2 regions of the Enterobacter sp. CFEC122 genome follow, and region 1 is predicted to be linked to the other one. Evidence: predicted binding sites of a transcription regulator. Region 1 holds the regulator's gene; the other holds the start of a gene.
The links. The regulator PhoB, encoded in region 1, activates phosphate uptake and scavenging genes when phosphate is short. The targets are predictions, from matches to a motif close to CTGTCATAAAACTGNCNNAT.
Positions count from the first base shown of each region.

Region 2: the regulator PhoB is predicted to act here: its motif matches at 2,597-2,616, upstream of uvrB (excinuclease ABC subunit UvrB).

Region 1 is NZ_JBRIQR010000002.1:90,443-98,783, forward strand. Features, by position in the region: gene sbcC (exonuclease subunit SbcC) at 1-1,809, opposite strand, end outside; gene sbcD (exonuclease subunit SbcD) at 1,806-3,011, opposite strand; gene phoB (phosphate response regulator transcription factor PhoB) at 3,199-3,888, shown strand; gene phoR (phosphate regulon sensor histidine kinase PhoR) at 3,910-5,205, shown strand; gene brnQ (branched-chain amino acid transporter carrier protein BrnQ) at 5,615-6,934, shown strand; gene proY (proline-specific permease ProY) at 7,016-8,341, shown strand, end outside.
Region 2 is NZ_JBRIQR010000001.1:56,947-65,287, forward strand. Features, by position in the region: gene bioC (malonyl-ACP O-methyltransferase BioC) at 1-717, shown strand, start outside; gene bioD (dethiobiotin synthase) at 710-1,411, shown strand; gene ACVCAM_RS00295 (ABC transporter ATP-binding protein) at 1,374-2,096, opposite strand; gene uvrB (excinuclease ABC subunit UvrB) at 2,848-4,863, shown strand; gene yvcK (uridine diphosphate-N-acetylglucosamine-binding protein YvcK) at 4,953-5,861, opposite strand; molybdenum cofactor riboswitch at 6,087-6,221, shown strand; gene moaA (GTP 3',8-cyclase MoaA) at 6,209-7,198, shown strand; gene moaB (molybdenum cofactor biosynthesis protein B) at 7,223-7,735, shown strand; gene moaC (cyclic pyranopterin monophosphate synthase MoaC) at 7,739-8,224, shown strand; gene moaD (molybdopterin synthase sulfur carrier subunit) at 8,217-8,341, shown strand, end outside.

The DNA.
Region 1 (8,341 bases):
GTTCAGCCATGGCGCGATATCGTCCTGAATATTCAAGGTAATGTTCAGGGACGTGCAGGCCGCCACCCACTCTTTAGTGAGCGCTTGCTCCTCCTGAGAAAGCGTCTGCGCGTCGTCTGTCTCGCGCTGGATCTGCTGAGTCAGGGCATTGACCTGTCCCAGCACCAGCAGGCCTTCCTCTTTAAGGGCGGCGACCTCTTTTTCCAGGGCATCACGGCGGCGCTGGTTATCCGTCAGCTCAAGTGACTGATATTGCTCAACGGCGGGATGTTCACAGGAACCGCACAGCGGGCAGGGTTTACCCGCCTCAAGCTGCGAACGGTAATGCTCCAGCTTCTTGATTGTTGCTTCGGTTTCGCACAGGGCTTTCAGGTCGAGATAGTGCTGGTTTTTCTCTTTGTACTGCTGGCGGCGCAGGGTCAGCGTTTCATTGAGTTTATTTTGTTCGGCCTGCGCCTTCTGCACGTTTTCACCGCTCTGGCGCAGGCGCTTTTGCAGCGGCTGATAGCGGGCATGCAGCGACGTCAGCTGCTGGCGCAGCGTGCGGGACCTGGACTGCTGCTCCATGGCCGCGCTGACCTCATCCGCCGTCAGCGTCAGCGCGTTTTCCGGCATCGCAGCCAGCCTGTTGCGTAATTCACCTATCCGCGCAGCAAGCGAGGCTAACTGCGTTTTATCGCGGTTAAGCTGCGAGAACTGGGCGCGCCAGCCTGCAATCTCCTGGCCTAACAGACGATAGCGCTCGTGCTCCGTCAGCCACTGCGCCAGCGCCGTCAGTTCGGTCTGAAGCAGCTCGTGGTTACGCAGGGCGGTATTGCGAATACGTGAACGCAGCGCGGTTCTGGCTTGTAAGCGAGTATTTACTTCGATAATTCGCTGCTGCGTTTGTGCCAGACGCGCGGTTTGCTCCTGCTGATGTTCCCAGAGCGGGCGAAGCTGGGCGGCGGGCAGAGCGAGCTGGAGCTTTGCCAGCTCAGGCGCAGCGTCCGTCAGCGCCTGTTGCGCCTGCTGCTGCATTGCGGCGACGCGCTGTTGCTCGCGCACGAGCTCATCATGGCGCGTAAGCCACTGAAAATGTTTCTGTTGGTTTTGCTGCTGTTCCAGCAGGGTTTTCTCTTCGTCAGTAAGTGCCTGCAAACTTTGCTGTAACTGCTGCTGTTGTTCTTCGCTCAACAGCACGACGCCCGCCGCCTGCGCCTCGCACTTTTCAAGCACGCTGCGGGCCGCTTTGTGTTTCTCAAACACCATGGCGGAAATCTGACCGTAGATTTCGGTGCCGGTCAGCTCTTCCAGCAGCTCGGCGCGATCGCTCGGTTTGGCATTAAGGAAGGCGGCAAACTGCCCCTGAGAGAGCAGCATCGAGCGGGTAAAGCGCCCGTAGTCCAGCCCGGTGAGCGCGGCGGTTTGCTCCAGCTTATCCGTTACTTTGTCGGCCAGGATTTTGCCATCTTCGCAGCGCGCCAGCTCCACGCGCGGCGCCTGCAGGTTACCGTCCGGCTGGTTGCGCGCCCGGTTCTGGCTCCAGAAGGCGCGATAGGCGATGCCTTTTACCTCGAACTCCACTTCCGCCAGACATTCGGCGGTGTCGCGGGTCATCAGGTCATTTTGCGCCTGGGAGACTTTATTCAGGCGCGGCGTTTCGTGATAAAGCGCCAGACAGATGGCGTCGAGCAAGGTAGTTTTACCTGCCCCGGTTGCGCCGGTGATGGCAAACAGCCCGTTGCTGGCAAACGGCTCAGCGGTAAAGTCAATTTTCCACTCGCCCTTGAGGGAGTTGAGATTTTTCAGGCGCAGGCTCAGAATTTTCACGCGTTTTCTTCCTCGTCATTGAGCGCATGCAGGGTATGGCTGAACAGTTCGCTGAGTCTTGCGCGCTTCGCATCGTCAATCTCCTCCTGTGAGAGCCTGCGTTCAAATACCTCTTCGACCCCCAGTTCACTGAGCGTTTCGCGTTGAGCGCTTAGCAGAATTTTCTCGCGCTGCTCGCGGCTGCGGCGCACCAGCAAGACCTCTACCGGCAGGTCTTCGGTCAGCGCCTGGATTTTTCGCTGCATATCGTGCAGGTAGTCGTCGGTGGTGATTTCGATGTCCAGCCAGATGGGGGGATCTTGCTCGACGCCGCGCCACTGCTCCAGCTGGGCGGTGATGGCATCGAGATCGCCTTTCAGCACCGCCAGCGGTTGAGTTACGGGCACCTCCAGCGTGTCGACGGCGCTGAGTTTTCCGTCGGAGAAGGTCACCAGATGTACGGATTTGGCTTTGCCCGTTTCGTCAAAGCTGAGCGAAAGGGGCGAGCCGCAGTAGCGGATGTGCTCGCAGCCGCCGACGATCTGCGCCCGGTGAATGTGCCCGAGCGCAATGTAGTCGGCGGGCGGGAAGTGTTGCGCCGGAAAGGCATCCAGCGTGCCGATATAGATGTCACGCACGGCGTCACTTTTACTGGCCCCGACGGTGGTGAGGTGCCCGGTCGCAATCACCGGAATCGGCTGGTCACCGCGCAGGGCACAGGCTTCGGCGTGCTGCTGGCGGTAATAGTCGGCGATCGCCTGTAACAAATGCTGCTGCTTTTCCGCGCCCGACAGCCCCGCCTGGCTTTGCACGATGTCGCGCGGACGCAAAAAGGGAATCGGACACAGTACCGCCCCGGGCGACCCGTCGCGCTTTTTCAGGATCTGCGGGGCGTGCCCGGCGCTGGCGACGACGGTGGTATTGAGAAACGCCAGGATGTCGCGGGATTCGTTAAGCGTCGCGACGGAATCATGGTTGCCGGCGACAATCACCAGATGACAGCCGGTTTGCTGCAGATTCACCACGAAGCGGTTGTACAGCTCACGGGCATAGCTCGGCGGCGAGCCGGTATCAAAAATATCTCCCGCCACGATAATCGCGTCCACCTCATGCGTCCGGGCCGTTTCCAGCAGCCAGTTCAGGAACGCTTCATGTTCAGCCGCACGGCTTTTGCTGTAAAAATTTTGACCCAGATGCCAGTCCGAGGTGTGAAGTATGCGCATAGCTGATCCGTGGCAAAAAAGAGAAAGCAGGATTATAAACGTTCAGAGAAGGGAAAATAACCGCTGTAATAAAACAACAGTTTGCCATTTATAGTGGTACTGTTTTTCATAAATCTGTCATAAATCTGACGCATAATGGCGCCGAATTACAAACTTGTAACGTAAATAAGATAAGACAGGGCAAAGTATGGCGAGACGTATTCTGGTCGTAGAAGATGAAGCTCCAATTCGTGAAATGGTGTGCTTCGTGCTCGAGCAAAACGGCTTCCAGCCGGTTGAAGCGGAAGATTATGACAGCGCAGTGAACCAGCTGAATGAACCCTGGCCCGATCTGATTCTGCTGGACTGGATGCTGCCCGGCGGCTCCGGACTGCAGTTTATCAAACACCTGAAGCGTGAAGCGCTGACCCGCGACATCCCGGTTGTGATGCTTACGGCGCGCGGAGAAGAAGAGGATCGTGTGCGCGGTCTGGAGACCGGCGCGGACGATTACATTACCAAACCGTTCTCCCCCAAAGAGCTGGTGGCCCGCATTAAAGCCGTGATGCGCCGTATTTCGCCGATGGCGGTGGAAGAGGTGATTGAGATGCAGGGGCTGAGCCTTGATCCGACTTCTCACCGCGTGATGACCGGTGAAAATCCCCTCGACATGGGGCCTACCGAATTTAAACTTCTGCACTTCTTTATGACCCACCCGGAACGCGTGTACAGCCGCGAGCAGTTGCTGAATAACGTCTGGGGAACTAACGTGTATGTCGAAGACCGGACGGTTGACGTACATATCCGCCGCCTGCGAAAAGCGCTGGAACTGAGCGGCCACGATCGCATGGTGCAGACGGTCCGCGGCACGGGTTATCGTTTTTCTACCCGTTTCTGAACAATGACAGGAGTGTGACGCGTGCTGGAACGTCTGTCATGGAAAAGGCTCGTCTTTGAACTGATCTTATGCTGTATTCCGGCCTTCATTCTGGGGGCCTTTCTTGGACATCTGCCGTGGTTTCTGCTGGCGTCGGTCACCGGGCTGCTGATCTGGCATTTCTGGAACCTGCTGCGCCTCTCCTGGTGGCTGTGGGTTGACCGAAGCATGACGCCGCCGCCCGGAAGCGGCAGCTGGGAGCCGCTGCTGTACGGTCTGCACCAGATGCAGATGCGAAATAAAAAGCGCCGCCGCGAGCTGGGAAGCCTGATTAAGCGTTTTCGCAGCGGTGCGGAGTCGCTACCGGATGCGGTCATTCTGACCACCGAAGAAGGGACGATCTTCTGGTGTAACGGCCTGGCGCAGCAGCTGTTGGGCCTGCGCTGGCCGGATGATAATGGCCAGAATATCCTCAACCTTCTGCGTTATCCCGAGTTTACGCTGTACCTGAAAAAGCGTGATTTTACCCGTCCGCACAATCTCAAGCTCAATAACGGTCGCCATCTGGAGATCCGCGTGATGCCCTACAGCGATAAGCAGTGGCTTATGGTGGCGCGCGATGTCACCCAGATGCACCAGCTGGAAGGGGCGCGCCGCAACTTCTTCGCCAACGTCAGTCACGAATTGCGTACCCCGCTGACCGTGCTGCAGGGCTACCTGGAGATGATGCAGGAGCAAACGCTGGAAGGTGCGCCGCGTGAAAAAGCGCTGCACACCATGCGCGAGCAAACGCACCGGATGGAAGGCCTGGTGAAGCAGCTGCTGACGCTCTCGAAGATTGAAGCGGCACCCACGCTCGCGCTGAATGACACCATCGATGTGCCGATGATGCTGCGAGTCGTGGAGCGTGAAGCGCAGACGTTAAGCCACAAAAAGCATCACCTGACCTTTGAGGTCGACAACACGCTAAAGGTGCTGGGCAGTGAAGATGAGCTGCGCAGCGCTATCTCCAACCTGGTGTATAACGCGGTAAACCATACGCCGGAAGGGACGGAGATCGTGGTGCGCTGGCAGCATACCCCAACGGGGGCCGAGTTTAGCGTGGAGGACAACGGGCCGGGGATCGCGCCGGAGCATATTCCGCGTCTGACCGAACGCTTCTATCGCGTGGATAAAGCGCGATCGCGGCAGACGGGCGGAAGCGGCCTGGGGCTGGCGATTGTGAAACACGCGGTGAATCACCATGAAAGCCGTCTCGATATTCAGAGTACCCTGGGTAAAGGAACCCGCTTCAGCTTCGTGATCCCGGAACGATTAATTGCCAAAAAGATCGCCTGACGGCAGGTGTGTCATTTTACCTTTCCACGGGTCAGCCATCGCTGGCCCGTTTGCTTTGCAGCCAAGCGAAACGCGTGTGAATTTTATACGGCTGGCTGTTTTTTGTTCGCATGATTAGCCATGGGTTTTTCTTATAATTAGCGTATTGTGCTGGAGTGTATTTTCATGCTGGCATATTGTTCTGGTTTTACGATCCCACCTTGCCTTTAAACGTTATAAGCGTTTAAATTGCCCCCCAGATACTGTCAGACCGACTGTATTTGCGTGGTAAATCGAAAAACTATTCTTCTCCACGCCAGGACGGGAGCATATCCCGCTAAAATTGAGCAAATTTTCGGCTGTATCGTCCCGTCAGGGGCAGCGAAAATCTCAATGTTTTCAACACCACATCCACAGGCAGTAAGGTTTTATGACCCATCACTTAAAATCGCGTGACATCATCGCGCTGGGCTTTATGACATTTGCGCTGTTCGTTGGCGCAGGCAACATCATTTTCCCTCCAATGGTTGGCTTACAGGCGGGTGAACACGTCTGGACCGCCGCGTTTGGTTTCCTGATTACTGCCGTGGGTCTGCCGGTGCTGACCGTCATCGCGCTGGCGAAAGTCGGCGGCGGTGTGGATAGCCTCAGCACCCCGATTGGCAAAGTGGCGGGCGTTCTGCTGGCTACCGTCTGCTACCTGGCCGTGGGTCCGCTGTTTGCCACCCCGCGTACCGCGACCGTTTCCTTCGAAGTGGGTATTGCTCCGCTGACCGGTGACGGCGCGATGCCGCTGTTCATCTACAGCCTGATCTATTTCGCTATCGTGATTCTGGTTTCCCTCTATCCGGGCAAGCTGCTGGATACCGTGGGTAACTTCCTGGCTCCGCTGAAAATTGTGGCGCTGATTGTTCTGGCGGTGGCGGCTATCGTCTGGCCTGCAGGCCCGATTAGCGACGCGATGGACGCCTATAAAAACGCCGCGTTCTCTAACGGCTTTGTGAACGGCTACCTGACGATGGATACGCTGGGCGCGATGGTGTTTGGTATCGTTATCGTTAACGCCGCGCGTTCCCGCGGTGTGACCGAAGCGCGTCTGCTGACCCGCTACACCATCTGGGCTGGCCTGATGGCCGGTGTAGGCCTGACGCTGCTGTATCTGGCGCTGTTCCGCCTGGGCTCCGATAGCGCGATGCTGGTCGACCAGAACGCCAACGGTGCGGCTATCCTGCACGCCTACGTCCAGCACACCTTCGGTGGTGCGGGCAGTATGCTGCTGGCGGCGCTCATCTTCCTGGCCTGCCTGGTTACCGCGGTTGGCCTGACCTGTGCCTGTGCTGAGTTCTTTGCGCAGTACCTGCCGCTCTCTTACCGTACCCTGGTGTTTATCCTCGGTATCTTCTCCATGGCGGTATCCAACCTCGGTCTGAGCCACCTGATTCAGGTCTCTATTCCGGTACTGACGGCGATCTATCCGCCGTGCATCGTGCTGGTGGTGCTGAGCTTCACCCGCCCGTGGTGGAACAACTCCTCACGAATTATTGCGCCAGCCATGTTTATCAGCCTGATTTTTGGTATCCTTGACGGGATTAAAGCATCAGCGTTCGCTGAAATTCTGCCAGCCTGGACACAGCGTCTGCCGCTGTCCGAGCAGGGCCTGGCCTGGCTGATGCCTACCGTTGTTGCACTGGTTCTGGCGGTTATCTGGGATCGTGCTGCAGGGCGTCAGGTCGCATCGAACGCCCATTAATCAACGGCAACAAACTGTTTAACCACGGGGCTTAAGGCCCCGTGGTTTTTTGTTTTTTTCGTGTTGAATGGCAAGATTTAAATGGAAAGCACTAACAAACTTAAACGTGGATTGAGCACGCGCCACATCCGCTTTATGGCGCTGGGCTCTGCTATTGGCACCGGTCTTTTTTATGGCTCGGCAGATGCCATCAAAATGGCCGGTCCAAGCGTGCTGCTGGCGTACATCATCGGCGGCGTGGCGGCGTATATCATCATGCGCGCCCTCGGCGAAATGTCGGTTCATAACCCCTCCGCCAGCTCCTTCTCCCGCTACGCGCAGGAAAACCTCGGCCCGCTGGCCGGGTTTATCACCGGCTGGACCTACTGCTTCGAAATCCTGATCGTGGCAATAGCCGACGTGACGGCGTTTGGCATCTATATGGGCGTCTGGTTCCCGGCGGTGCCGCACTGGATTTGGGTGCTGAGCGTGGTGCTGATCATTTGCGCCGTCAACCTGATGAGCGTGAAGGTGTTCGGCGAGCTGGAGTTCTGGTTCTCCTTCTTCAAGGTCGCCACCATTATCATCATGATTGTGGCCGGTTTCGGGATCATCATCTGGGGGATTGGCAACGGCGGGCAGCCGACCGGGATCCATAACCTCTGGAGCAACGGTGGCTTCTTCAGCAACGGCTGGCTCGGGATGGTGATGTCGCTGCAGATGGTGATGTTCGCCTACGGCGGTATCGAGATCATCGGTATCACCGCCGGTGAAGCGAAAGACCCGGAGAAATCCATTCCGCGTGCGATCAACTCGGTGCCGATGCGTATTCTGGTGTTTTATGTGGGTACGCTGTTTGTGATCATGTCCATTTACCCGTGGAATCAGGTGGGTACCAACGGTAGCCCGTTTGTCCTGACCTTCCAGCATATGGGCATTGCGTTTGCCGCCAGCATTCTCAACTTTGTAGTGCTGACCGCGTCGCTTTCGGCGATCAACAGTGACGTCTTTGGCGTGGGGCGTATGCTGCACGGCATGGCAGAGCAGGGCAGCGCGCCGAAGGTGTTCGCCAAAACCTCACGCCGCGGCACGCCGTGGGTGACCGTGGTGGTGATGACCGTGGCGCTGCTGTTCTCGGTTTATCTGAACTACATCATGCCGGAGAACGTCTTCCTGGTGATTGCATCCCTGGCGACCTTCGCGACGGTGTGGGTGTGGATCATGATCCTGCTGTCGCAGATTGCCTTCCGCCGTCGCCTGTCGCCGGATGAGGCGAAAGCGCTGAAGTTCAAAGTACCGGGCGGCGTTGCGACGACCGTCGTCGGGCTGATCTTCCTGGTGTTTATCATTGGCCTGATTGGCTACCATCCGGACACCCGCATTTCGCTCTACGTGGGATGCGCGTGGATCGTGCTGCTGCTGGTGGGC
Region 2 (8,341 bases), on a different contig from region 1:
GGCCGCGCCGCGCAGAGCTATTCGCAGCATGATGAGCTGCAGCGTCTGAGCGCGCAGGGGCTTCTGGCCGCCCTTGGCGAGAACGGTTTTCCACAGGTGCTGGACGCCGGCTGTGGTCCCGGCAGCAACAGCCGCTACTGGCGCGGGGCGGGAAGCCAGGTGACGGCTATCGATCTCTCAGCCCGGATGCTGGAAGAGGCACGCCAGCGGCAGGCGGCAGATCGTTATCTGCTGGCCGATATCGAGGCGATCCCGCTGGCGGACGCGCAGTTCGATCTGGTCTGGAGCCATCTGGCGGTTCAGTGGTGCAGCAGCCTGCCGCAGGCCCTGCGCGAGCTTTATCGCGTGGCGCGGCCGGGCGGGAAGGTGGCCTTTACCACCCTGCTGGAAAGTTCGCTGCCGGAGCTGAATCAGGCCTGGAAAGCGGTGGATGAACAGCCGCACGCTAACCGGTTTTTATCGCATGAGCAGGTGACGCAGGCGCTGGCAGGCTGGCGCTATCGCAGCACGGTGCAGACCATCACGCTCAATTTTAGCGATGCGTTCAGCGCCATGCGTTCGCTGAAGGGCATCGGCGCCACGCACCTGCATACCGGACGCGAGAAAAAACCGCTTACCCGGGGGCAGCTGCAGCGCCTTGAGCTGGCCTGGCCGCAGCAGCGGGGGCATTTCCCGCTCTCCTATCAACTTTTTCATGGGGTTATCGAACGTGACTGAACGTTATTTTGTCACCGGCACGGACACAGAAGTGGGCAAAACGGTTGCCAGCACGGCATTGCTGCAGGCGGCACGGCTGCTCGGGAAAAACACCGCCGGGTATAAGCCCGTGGCGTCCGGCAGCGAGATGACGGCGGAAGGGTTACGCAACACCGACGCGCTGGCGCTCCAGCGTAACAGCACGCGTGAACTCGCCTATTCTGCAGTGAATCCGTACACCTTTGCCGAGCCGACCTCACCGCACATTATCAGCGCCGATGAAGGCCGTCCGATTGATTTCACCGTGCTTTCCGCCGGACTGCGGACGCTGGAAAGCCAGGCCGACTGGGTGCTGGTGGAAGGGGCTGGCGGCTGGTTTACGCCGCTTTCAGACACGCAGACGTTTGCTGACTGGGTGCAGGCCGAGCAGCTTCCGGTCATTCTTGTCGTCGGCGTCAAGCTGGGCTGCATCAATCACGCCATGTTGACCGCGCAGGCCGTACAGCAGGCAGGGCTGCGTCTTGCGGGCTGGATAGCCAACGACGTGGTTGCGCCGGGTAAACGCCATCAGGCGTATCTGGCGACGCTCAGGCGCGTCCTTCCCGCGCCGTGCCTCGGGGAGATCCCCTGGCTGGCTGACGGCGCGGAAAATGCCGAAATCGGACGTTATCTCGATCTCAGCGTTTTGCTTCCCGCGACATCCAGTGAGCGATAAGCTCATCATCCAGTTCGGTAACGTGGCCCTGCGCCACGTTACGCCCGCGATAGAGCAGACAGAAACGGTCCGCCACCCGGCGGATAAACGACAGCTGCTGCTCCGCTAACAGCACCGTCATCCCTAACTCCCGGTTTAAGCGCCCCAGCAGCTGCACCAGCTTCTGGGCAACGCTGTGCCCCGCGCCGTGCAGCGGTTCATCCAGGATCAGCAGGTGAGGGCGGTTCACCAGCGCATTAGCCAGCGCCAGCTGATACTGGTCGTCCGGAGAGAGCGTGTTGGCGCGGGTTCGTCGCAAAGCATAGAGCGCCGGGAACAGGTCGTAAACGTCATTTTTCGCCTCTGGGTTCGGTTTTCCCGTCGCCCGCATGGCGATATGCAGGTTCTCCTCAATCGTGAGCTGGGAGAAGATCCGCCTGTCCTGCGAGACATAGCCTATCCCCGGCCCGGAACGCTGTTCTGGTGGCGGATTGAGCAAATCGCGCGGCGGCGCGCCCGCCTCATACCAGATGATGCTGCCGCTTTCGACGGGCACTTTCCCGGCGATGCAGTTCATGAGGGTGGTTTTCCCCATCCCCGGCAGGCCAACGACGCCTGTACACATCCCTTGCGGAAAATCTAAATCCACATTCCATAGCGTATGTTGACTTCCGTAAAACTGATTCACTGCACGCAGGCTCAACATCTTTCTCTCCTTAAAAATGTGTGTAGGTGTGGCTCGTTGTTAAACTGCAAAACCCCTGCCATAAAGCGGAAAGTGATTAAAAAAGCGTCTTTTTTAGGAATAAGTCACAGAAGCGCGGGGGATAAAAAGGGGGATTGCACATCGACGGTGCCGACGGTGGTGAGTTGTGGTGCAGAGCCAGAAATGATGGAAATGTGAGCAAGATCTCGTCAGTTGGTTATGAATGACGCGACTGTTAATCAGCAAAAAAGAGCTATAAAAATTTTTTGCTGCCGCCTCGTGGGAAAATCCGGGAATTTGCAGAGCGCCAGTCTGTATGGGCTGGAAGCAGTTATCCACTATTCCTGTGGATAACCATGTGCATTAGAGTTAGAAAACACGCGATAAGCGAGAGAAGACGCGGCTTACGCCCAAATTGACGCGAAACGCGGCTTTAGAAAATATCGTTTATTTTTTAATTGGTTAGATAAAATCAATTCCCGTCATGAAAGTGTCACCCGTTGCCATAAAACTATCATTACCTGGCTTGACAAATGTTAAAAAAGAAAAAGTTCTGGGGATAACCTGACCTGACTGGTGTTTTATGTTGCCACTGTCCAAATTTTGGCCGCTATCGCGCTAATCATTCAGGCGCTATGCTAAATATCCTGACATGCTACTGGTTTTTCATCCAGTGTTTTTTACTGGCATTCCTGGCAACAAGGAGTAAAATTATTCACCTGCCGCTTATAACGTCATCAGGTTGTCGCCCATGAGTAAACCGTTCAAATTGAATTCTGCTTTCCGTCCGTCTGGCGATCAGCCTGAAGCGATCCGTCGTCTGGAAGAGGGGCTGGAAGATGGGCTGGCGCACCAGACGCTGCTCGGGGTTACCGGCTCGGGTAAAACCTTTACCATTGCCAACGTGATTGCGGATCTCCAGCGCCCTACGATGGTGCTGGCGCCCAACAAAACCCTGGCGGCGCAGCTTTACGGCGAGATGAAAGAGTTCTTCCCGGAAAACGCCGTTGAGTATTTCGTCTCCTACTACGATTACTACCAGCCAGAAGCCTATGTGCCGAGCTCTGATACCTTCATCGAGAAAGATGCGTCGGTGAACGAACACATTGAGCAGATGCGACTGTCGGCCACTAAGGCGCTGCTGGAGCGTCGCGATGTGGTTGTGGTGGCCTCTGTTTCGGCGATTTACGGCCTGGGCGACCCGGATCTCTATCTCAAGATGATGCTGCACCTGACGCAGGGGATGATCATCGACCAGCGCGCGATTTTGCGTCGTCTGGCGGAGCTGCAGTACACCCGCAACGACCAGGCCTTCCAGCGTGGTACGTTCCGCGTGCGCGGCGAAGTGATCGACATCTTCCCGGCGGAATCGGACGATATGGCGCTGCGCGTTGAGCTATTTGACGAGGAGGTCGAACGCCTGTCGCTCTTCGACCCGCTGACCGGACACGTTGAGTCAGTGATCCAGCGCTTCACCATCTACCCGAAAACGCACTACGTGACGCCGCGCGAGCGTATCGTGCAGGCGATGGAAGAGATCAAAGTGGAGCTGGCCGAGCGCCGCAAAGTGCTGCTGGCGAACAATAAGCTGCTGGAAGAGCAGCGCCTCAGCCAGCGTACTCAGTTCGACCTGGAGATGATGAACGAGCTGGGCTACTGCTCCGGCATCGAAAACTACTCCCGCTTCCTCTCCGGGCGCGGGCCGGGCGAGCCGCCGCCGACGCTGTTTGATTACCTGCCAGCAGACGGTTTGCTGGTGATCGACGAATCCCACGTCACGATCCCGCAGATCGGCGGAATGTACCGCGGCGACCGGGCGCGTAAAGAGACGCTGGTGGAGTACGGATTCCGCCTGCCGTCAGCGCTGGATAACCGTCCGATGAAGTTTGAAGAGTTTGAGGCGCTGGCGCCGCAAACCATCTACGTCTCTGCCACGCCGGGCAACTACGAGCTGGAAAAATCGGGCGATGAGGTGGTTGACCAGGTAGTGCGTCCGACCGGGCTGCTGGACCCGATTATCGAGGTGCGTCCGGTGGCGACGCAGGTAGACGACCTGCTCTCTGAGATCCGCGCCCGTTCCGCCATTAACGAGCGCGTGCTGGTGACCACGCTCACCAAGCGTATGGCGGAAGACCTGACCGAGTATCTCGAAGAGCACGGCGAGAAGGTGCGTTATCTGCACTCGGATATCGATACCGTGGAGCGCATGGAGATTATCCGCGACCTGCGTCTGGGCGAGTTTGACGTGCTGGTAGGGATTAACCTGCTGCGGGAAGGTCTGGATATGCCGGAAGTCTCCCTGGTGGCGATTCTGGACGCGGATAAAGAGGGCTTCCTGCGTTCCGAGCGTTCGCTGATTCAGACCATTGGCCGCGCCGCGCGTAACGTCAACGGTAAAGCGATTCTGTACGGTGACAAAATTACCCCGTCGATGGCGAAAGCGATCGGTGAGACGGAGCGCCGCCGCGAGAAGCAGCAGCGCTACAACGAAGAGCACGGCATTACCCCGCAGGGGCTGAACAAGAAGGTGGTGGATATTCTGGCGCTGGGCCAGAACATTGCCAAAACCAAAGCGAAAGGCCGCGGCAAGGCGCGTTCAGTGGTGGAAGAAGATACCGTCGTGCTGACGCCGAAGGCGCTGCAGCAGAAGATCCACGAGCTGGAAGGGCAGATGATGCAGCACGCGCAGAACCTGGAGTTCGAAGAGGCGGCGCAGATCCGCGACCAGCTTCATCAGCTGCGGGATCTGTTTATCGCGGCATCGTGAGTTTTTTGCCCGGTGGCGCTGCGCTTACCGGGCCTACAGGTTTAGCGTCTTTTGTCGCCCCGGTAAGCGCAGCGCCACCGGGGTTTTTGTTAACCCAACGCCTGAATCGCTTTCTCCAGCGCCTCGCGCAGCAGGTGGCGGTCGTGACGGTACTTGATGTCTGAGGCCTCCAGCGGCTCCTGCACCACCAGACGATCGCCGATACCGGATACATCCACCTTTGGCCCCACCACCACGCCGTCAATGATCTTTTTACCGACGTAGTGCTCCATCAAACTGAGTTTATCCGCCAGCGACAGGCTTGCGGCTGCCGGGCTCAGCTCACGCCCTAAATTGCCGATGTAGACCATCGGCGCCGGGGTGCGGCGCAGCGCCTGCGCCAGCTCTTTCACCAGCAGGATCGGCATCAGGCTGGTGTAAAAGCTGCCCGGACCGATCAGAATTAAATCCGCATCGCCAATTGCTTCTACGGCTTCACGCGTCGCCGGCACGCTCGGGTAAGTCATCAGCTCTTTGGGCGGCAGCAGAAGCTGGTCAATATTCACCTCGCCGTACACTTCATGCCCTTCGGCGTCGATGGCCATCAAATCGACCGGTTGTTCAGACATCGGGATCAGAAATGCGTCCACTTTGAGCAGGTTACGGATCAGATTGATGGCTTCAAGAGGCCTTACGCTCAGGTGATCCAGCGCCTTTAACATCAGATTTCCGAGGTTATGCCCGGAAAGTTCGCCATTGCCGCCAAAACGGTACTCAAACATCGCCGATGCGACGCTCGGCTCGGTAATTAACTGGTTCAGGCAGTTGCGCATATCGCCCCAGGCAATGCCGCCTTCGGCACGTCTGATCCGCCCGGTTGAGCCGCCGTTATCGGTGGTGGTCACTATCCCTGTCAGCCTTGAGCCGAGTGACGACAAAGAGGACATAACGCGGCCCAGGCCGTGGCCTCCGCCAAGAGCGACCACTCGGTCAAGATCCGCAAAAGTGCGATTGCGCATACGTATTCCTTATCACGTTCGATCGCGTAACAGTAACCTAACTACCCCTAAAAGACGATGCCTCACCCGAAGCAAAATGACGTATATCAATGTGAAAGTGCAATTTTTAGGTATTCTGTAGCGAAAATGCAGGATTGATTCGCTATATACGTAATTATATAGCGAAAAGCGATAATGGCGCTGTCAGACTTTCCGCGCTACTATCGCCTTAACCACGTTTTCAACACTGAAAACATACACTCTAGCCCTTGTGCCTGTGTCGAAAGATATGGCGCTCTGGCCGTGGCGAATTTGCCACCAGGGTACAGAAAGAAATGACTGTGCCTCCCGTATCTGGAAAGGTGTACATGGCTTCACAACTTACTGATGCTTTCGCGCGTAAGTTTTATTACTTACGTCTGTCGATTACCGATGTGTGCAACTTCCGTTGCACCTACTGCCTGCCCGACGGCTACAAACCGGGCAGCGTCACCAATAACGGCTTTCTCTCCGTGGATGAAGTGCGCCGCGTTACGCGCGCCTTCTCTGAGCTCGGCACCGAAAAAGTGCGTCTGACCGGCGGTGAACCCTCTCTGCGCCGTGATTTCCCGGACATCATTGCTGCCGTGCGTGAAAACGACCGCATTCGCCAGATTGCCGTGACCACCAACGGTTACCGCATGGCGCGCGACGTGGCCACCTGGCGCGATGCGGGCTTAACCGCCATTAACGTCAGCGTGGACAGTCTCGACGCCCGCCAGTTTCACGCCATTACCGGCCAGGATAAATTCCGCCAGGTGATGGACGGCATCGACGCGGCGTTCAGCGCCGGGTTCGAGAAGGTCAAAGTCAATACGGTGCTGATGCGCGACGTCAACCACCATCAGCTGGACACCTTCCTCGCCTGGATCAAATCCCGCCCCATTCAGCTGCGCTTTATTGAGCTGATGGAAACCGGCGAGGGCAGCGAGCTGTTCCGCCGTCATCACATCTCCGGCATGGTCCTGCGCGACGCGCTGCTGAAACGCGGCTGGATCCACCAGATCCGCCAGCGCAGCGACGGCCCGGCGCAGGTCTTCTGCCATCCTGATTACGAAGGCGAAATTGGGCTTATCATGCCTTACGAGAAAGACTTCTGCGCCAGCTGCAACCGCCTGCGCGTCTCTTCCGTCGGCAAGCTGCACCTGTGCCTGTTCGGGGACGGCGGCGTAGACCTGCGCGATCTGCTGGCAGACGATGCCCAGCAGGAGGCGCTTGAAGCGCGCATTTCTGAAGCGCTGACGCATAAAAAACAGACCCACTTCCTGCATCAGGGCAATACCGGCATTACTCAGAACCTGTCTTACATCGGCGGGTAATCAGGCTTAAGAAGGAATCAGAAGATGAGTCAGGTAAGCGCAGAATTTATCCCGACACGCATTGCTATCCTTACCGTTTCCGATCGCCGTGGCGAAGAGGATGATACCTCCGGCCACTGGCTGCGCGAGGCGGCCCATGACGCGGGACATCACATCGTCGATAAAGCGATCGTGAAGGAGAACCGCTACGCCATTCGCGCGCAGGTCTCTCAGTGGATCGCCAGCGATGAGGTGCAGGTGGTGCTGATCACCGGCGGCACCGGCTTTACCGCGGGCGATCAGGCCCCCGAAGCGCTGATCCCGCTGTTCGACCGCGAGGTGGAAGGCTTCGGCGAGGTGTTCCGCATGCTCTCCTTTGAAGAGATTGGCACCTCCACGCTGCAGTCGCGCGCCGTTGCCGGGGTGGCGAACAACACCCTGATTTTCGCCATGCCGGGCTCGACCAAAGCCTGCCGCACCGCGTGGGAAAACATCATCGCCCCGCAGTTGGATGCCCGTACCCGTCCGTGTAATTTCCATCCCCATTTAAAGAAATAAGCTATGTCACAACTGACCCACATTAACGCCGCTGGCGAAGCGCATATGGTGGACGTCTCCGCCAAAGCGGAAACGGTGCGCGAAGCGCGCGCCGAAGCGTTCGTCACCATGCTGCCGGAAACGCTGGCGATGATTATCGACGGCAGCCACCATAAGGGCGACGTCTTTGCCACTGCGCGCATCGCGGGTATTCAGGCCGCCAAGCGCACCTGGGACTTAATTCCGCTGTGCCATCCGCTGATGCTGAGCAAGGTGGAGGTAAACCTGCAGGCGCAGCCGGAGCACAATCGCGTGCGCATTGAATCGCTGTGCCGCTTAACCGGCAAAACCGGCGTGGAGATGGAGGCGCTGACGGCAGCGTCCGTGGCCGCGCTGACCATCTATGACATGTGCAAAGCGGTGCAGAAAGACATGGTGATTGGCCCGGTTCGCCTGCTGGCAAAAAGCGGCGGCAAATCCGGTGATTTTAAGGTGGACAGCCATGATTAAGGTGCTCTTTTTTGCGCAGGTGCGCGAGCTGGTGAATACCGACAGCCTGACGCTGGATGCCTCTTTTGAAAACGTTGCGGCCCTGCGCGCGCATCTGGCGGCACAGGGCGACCGCTG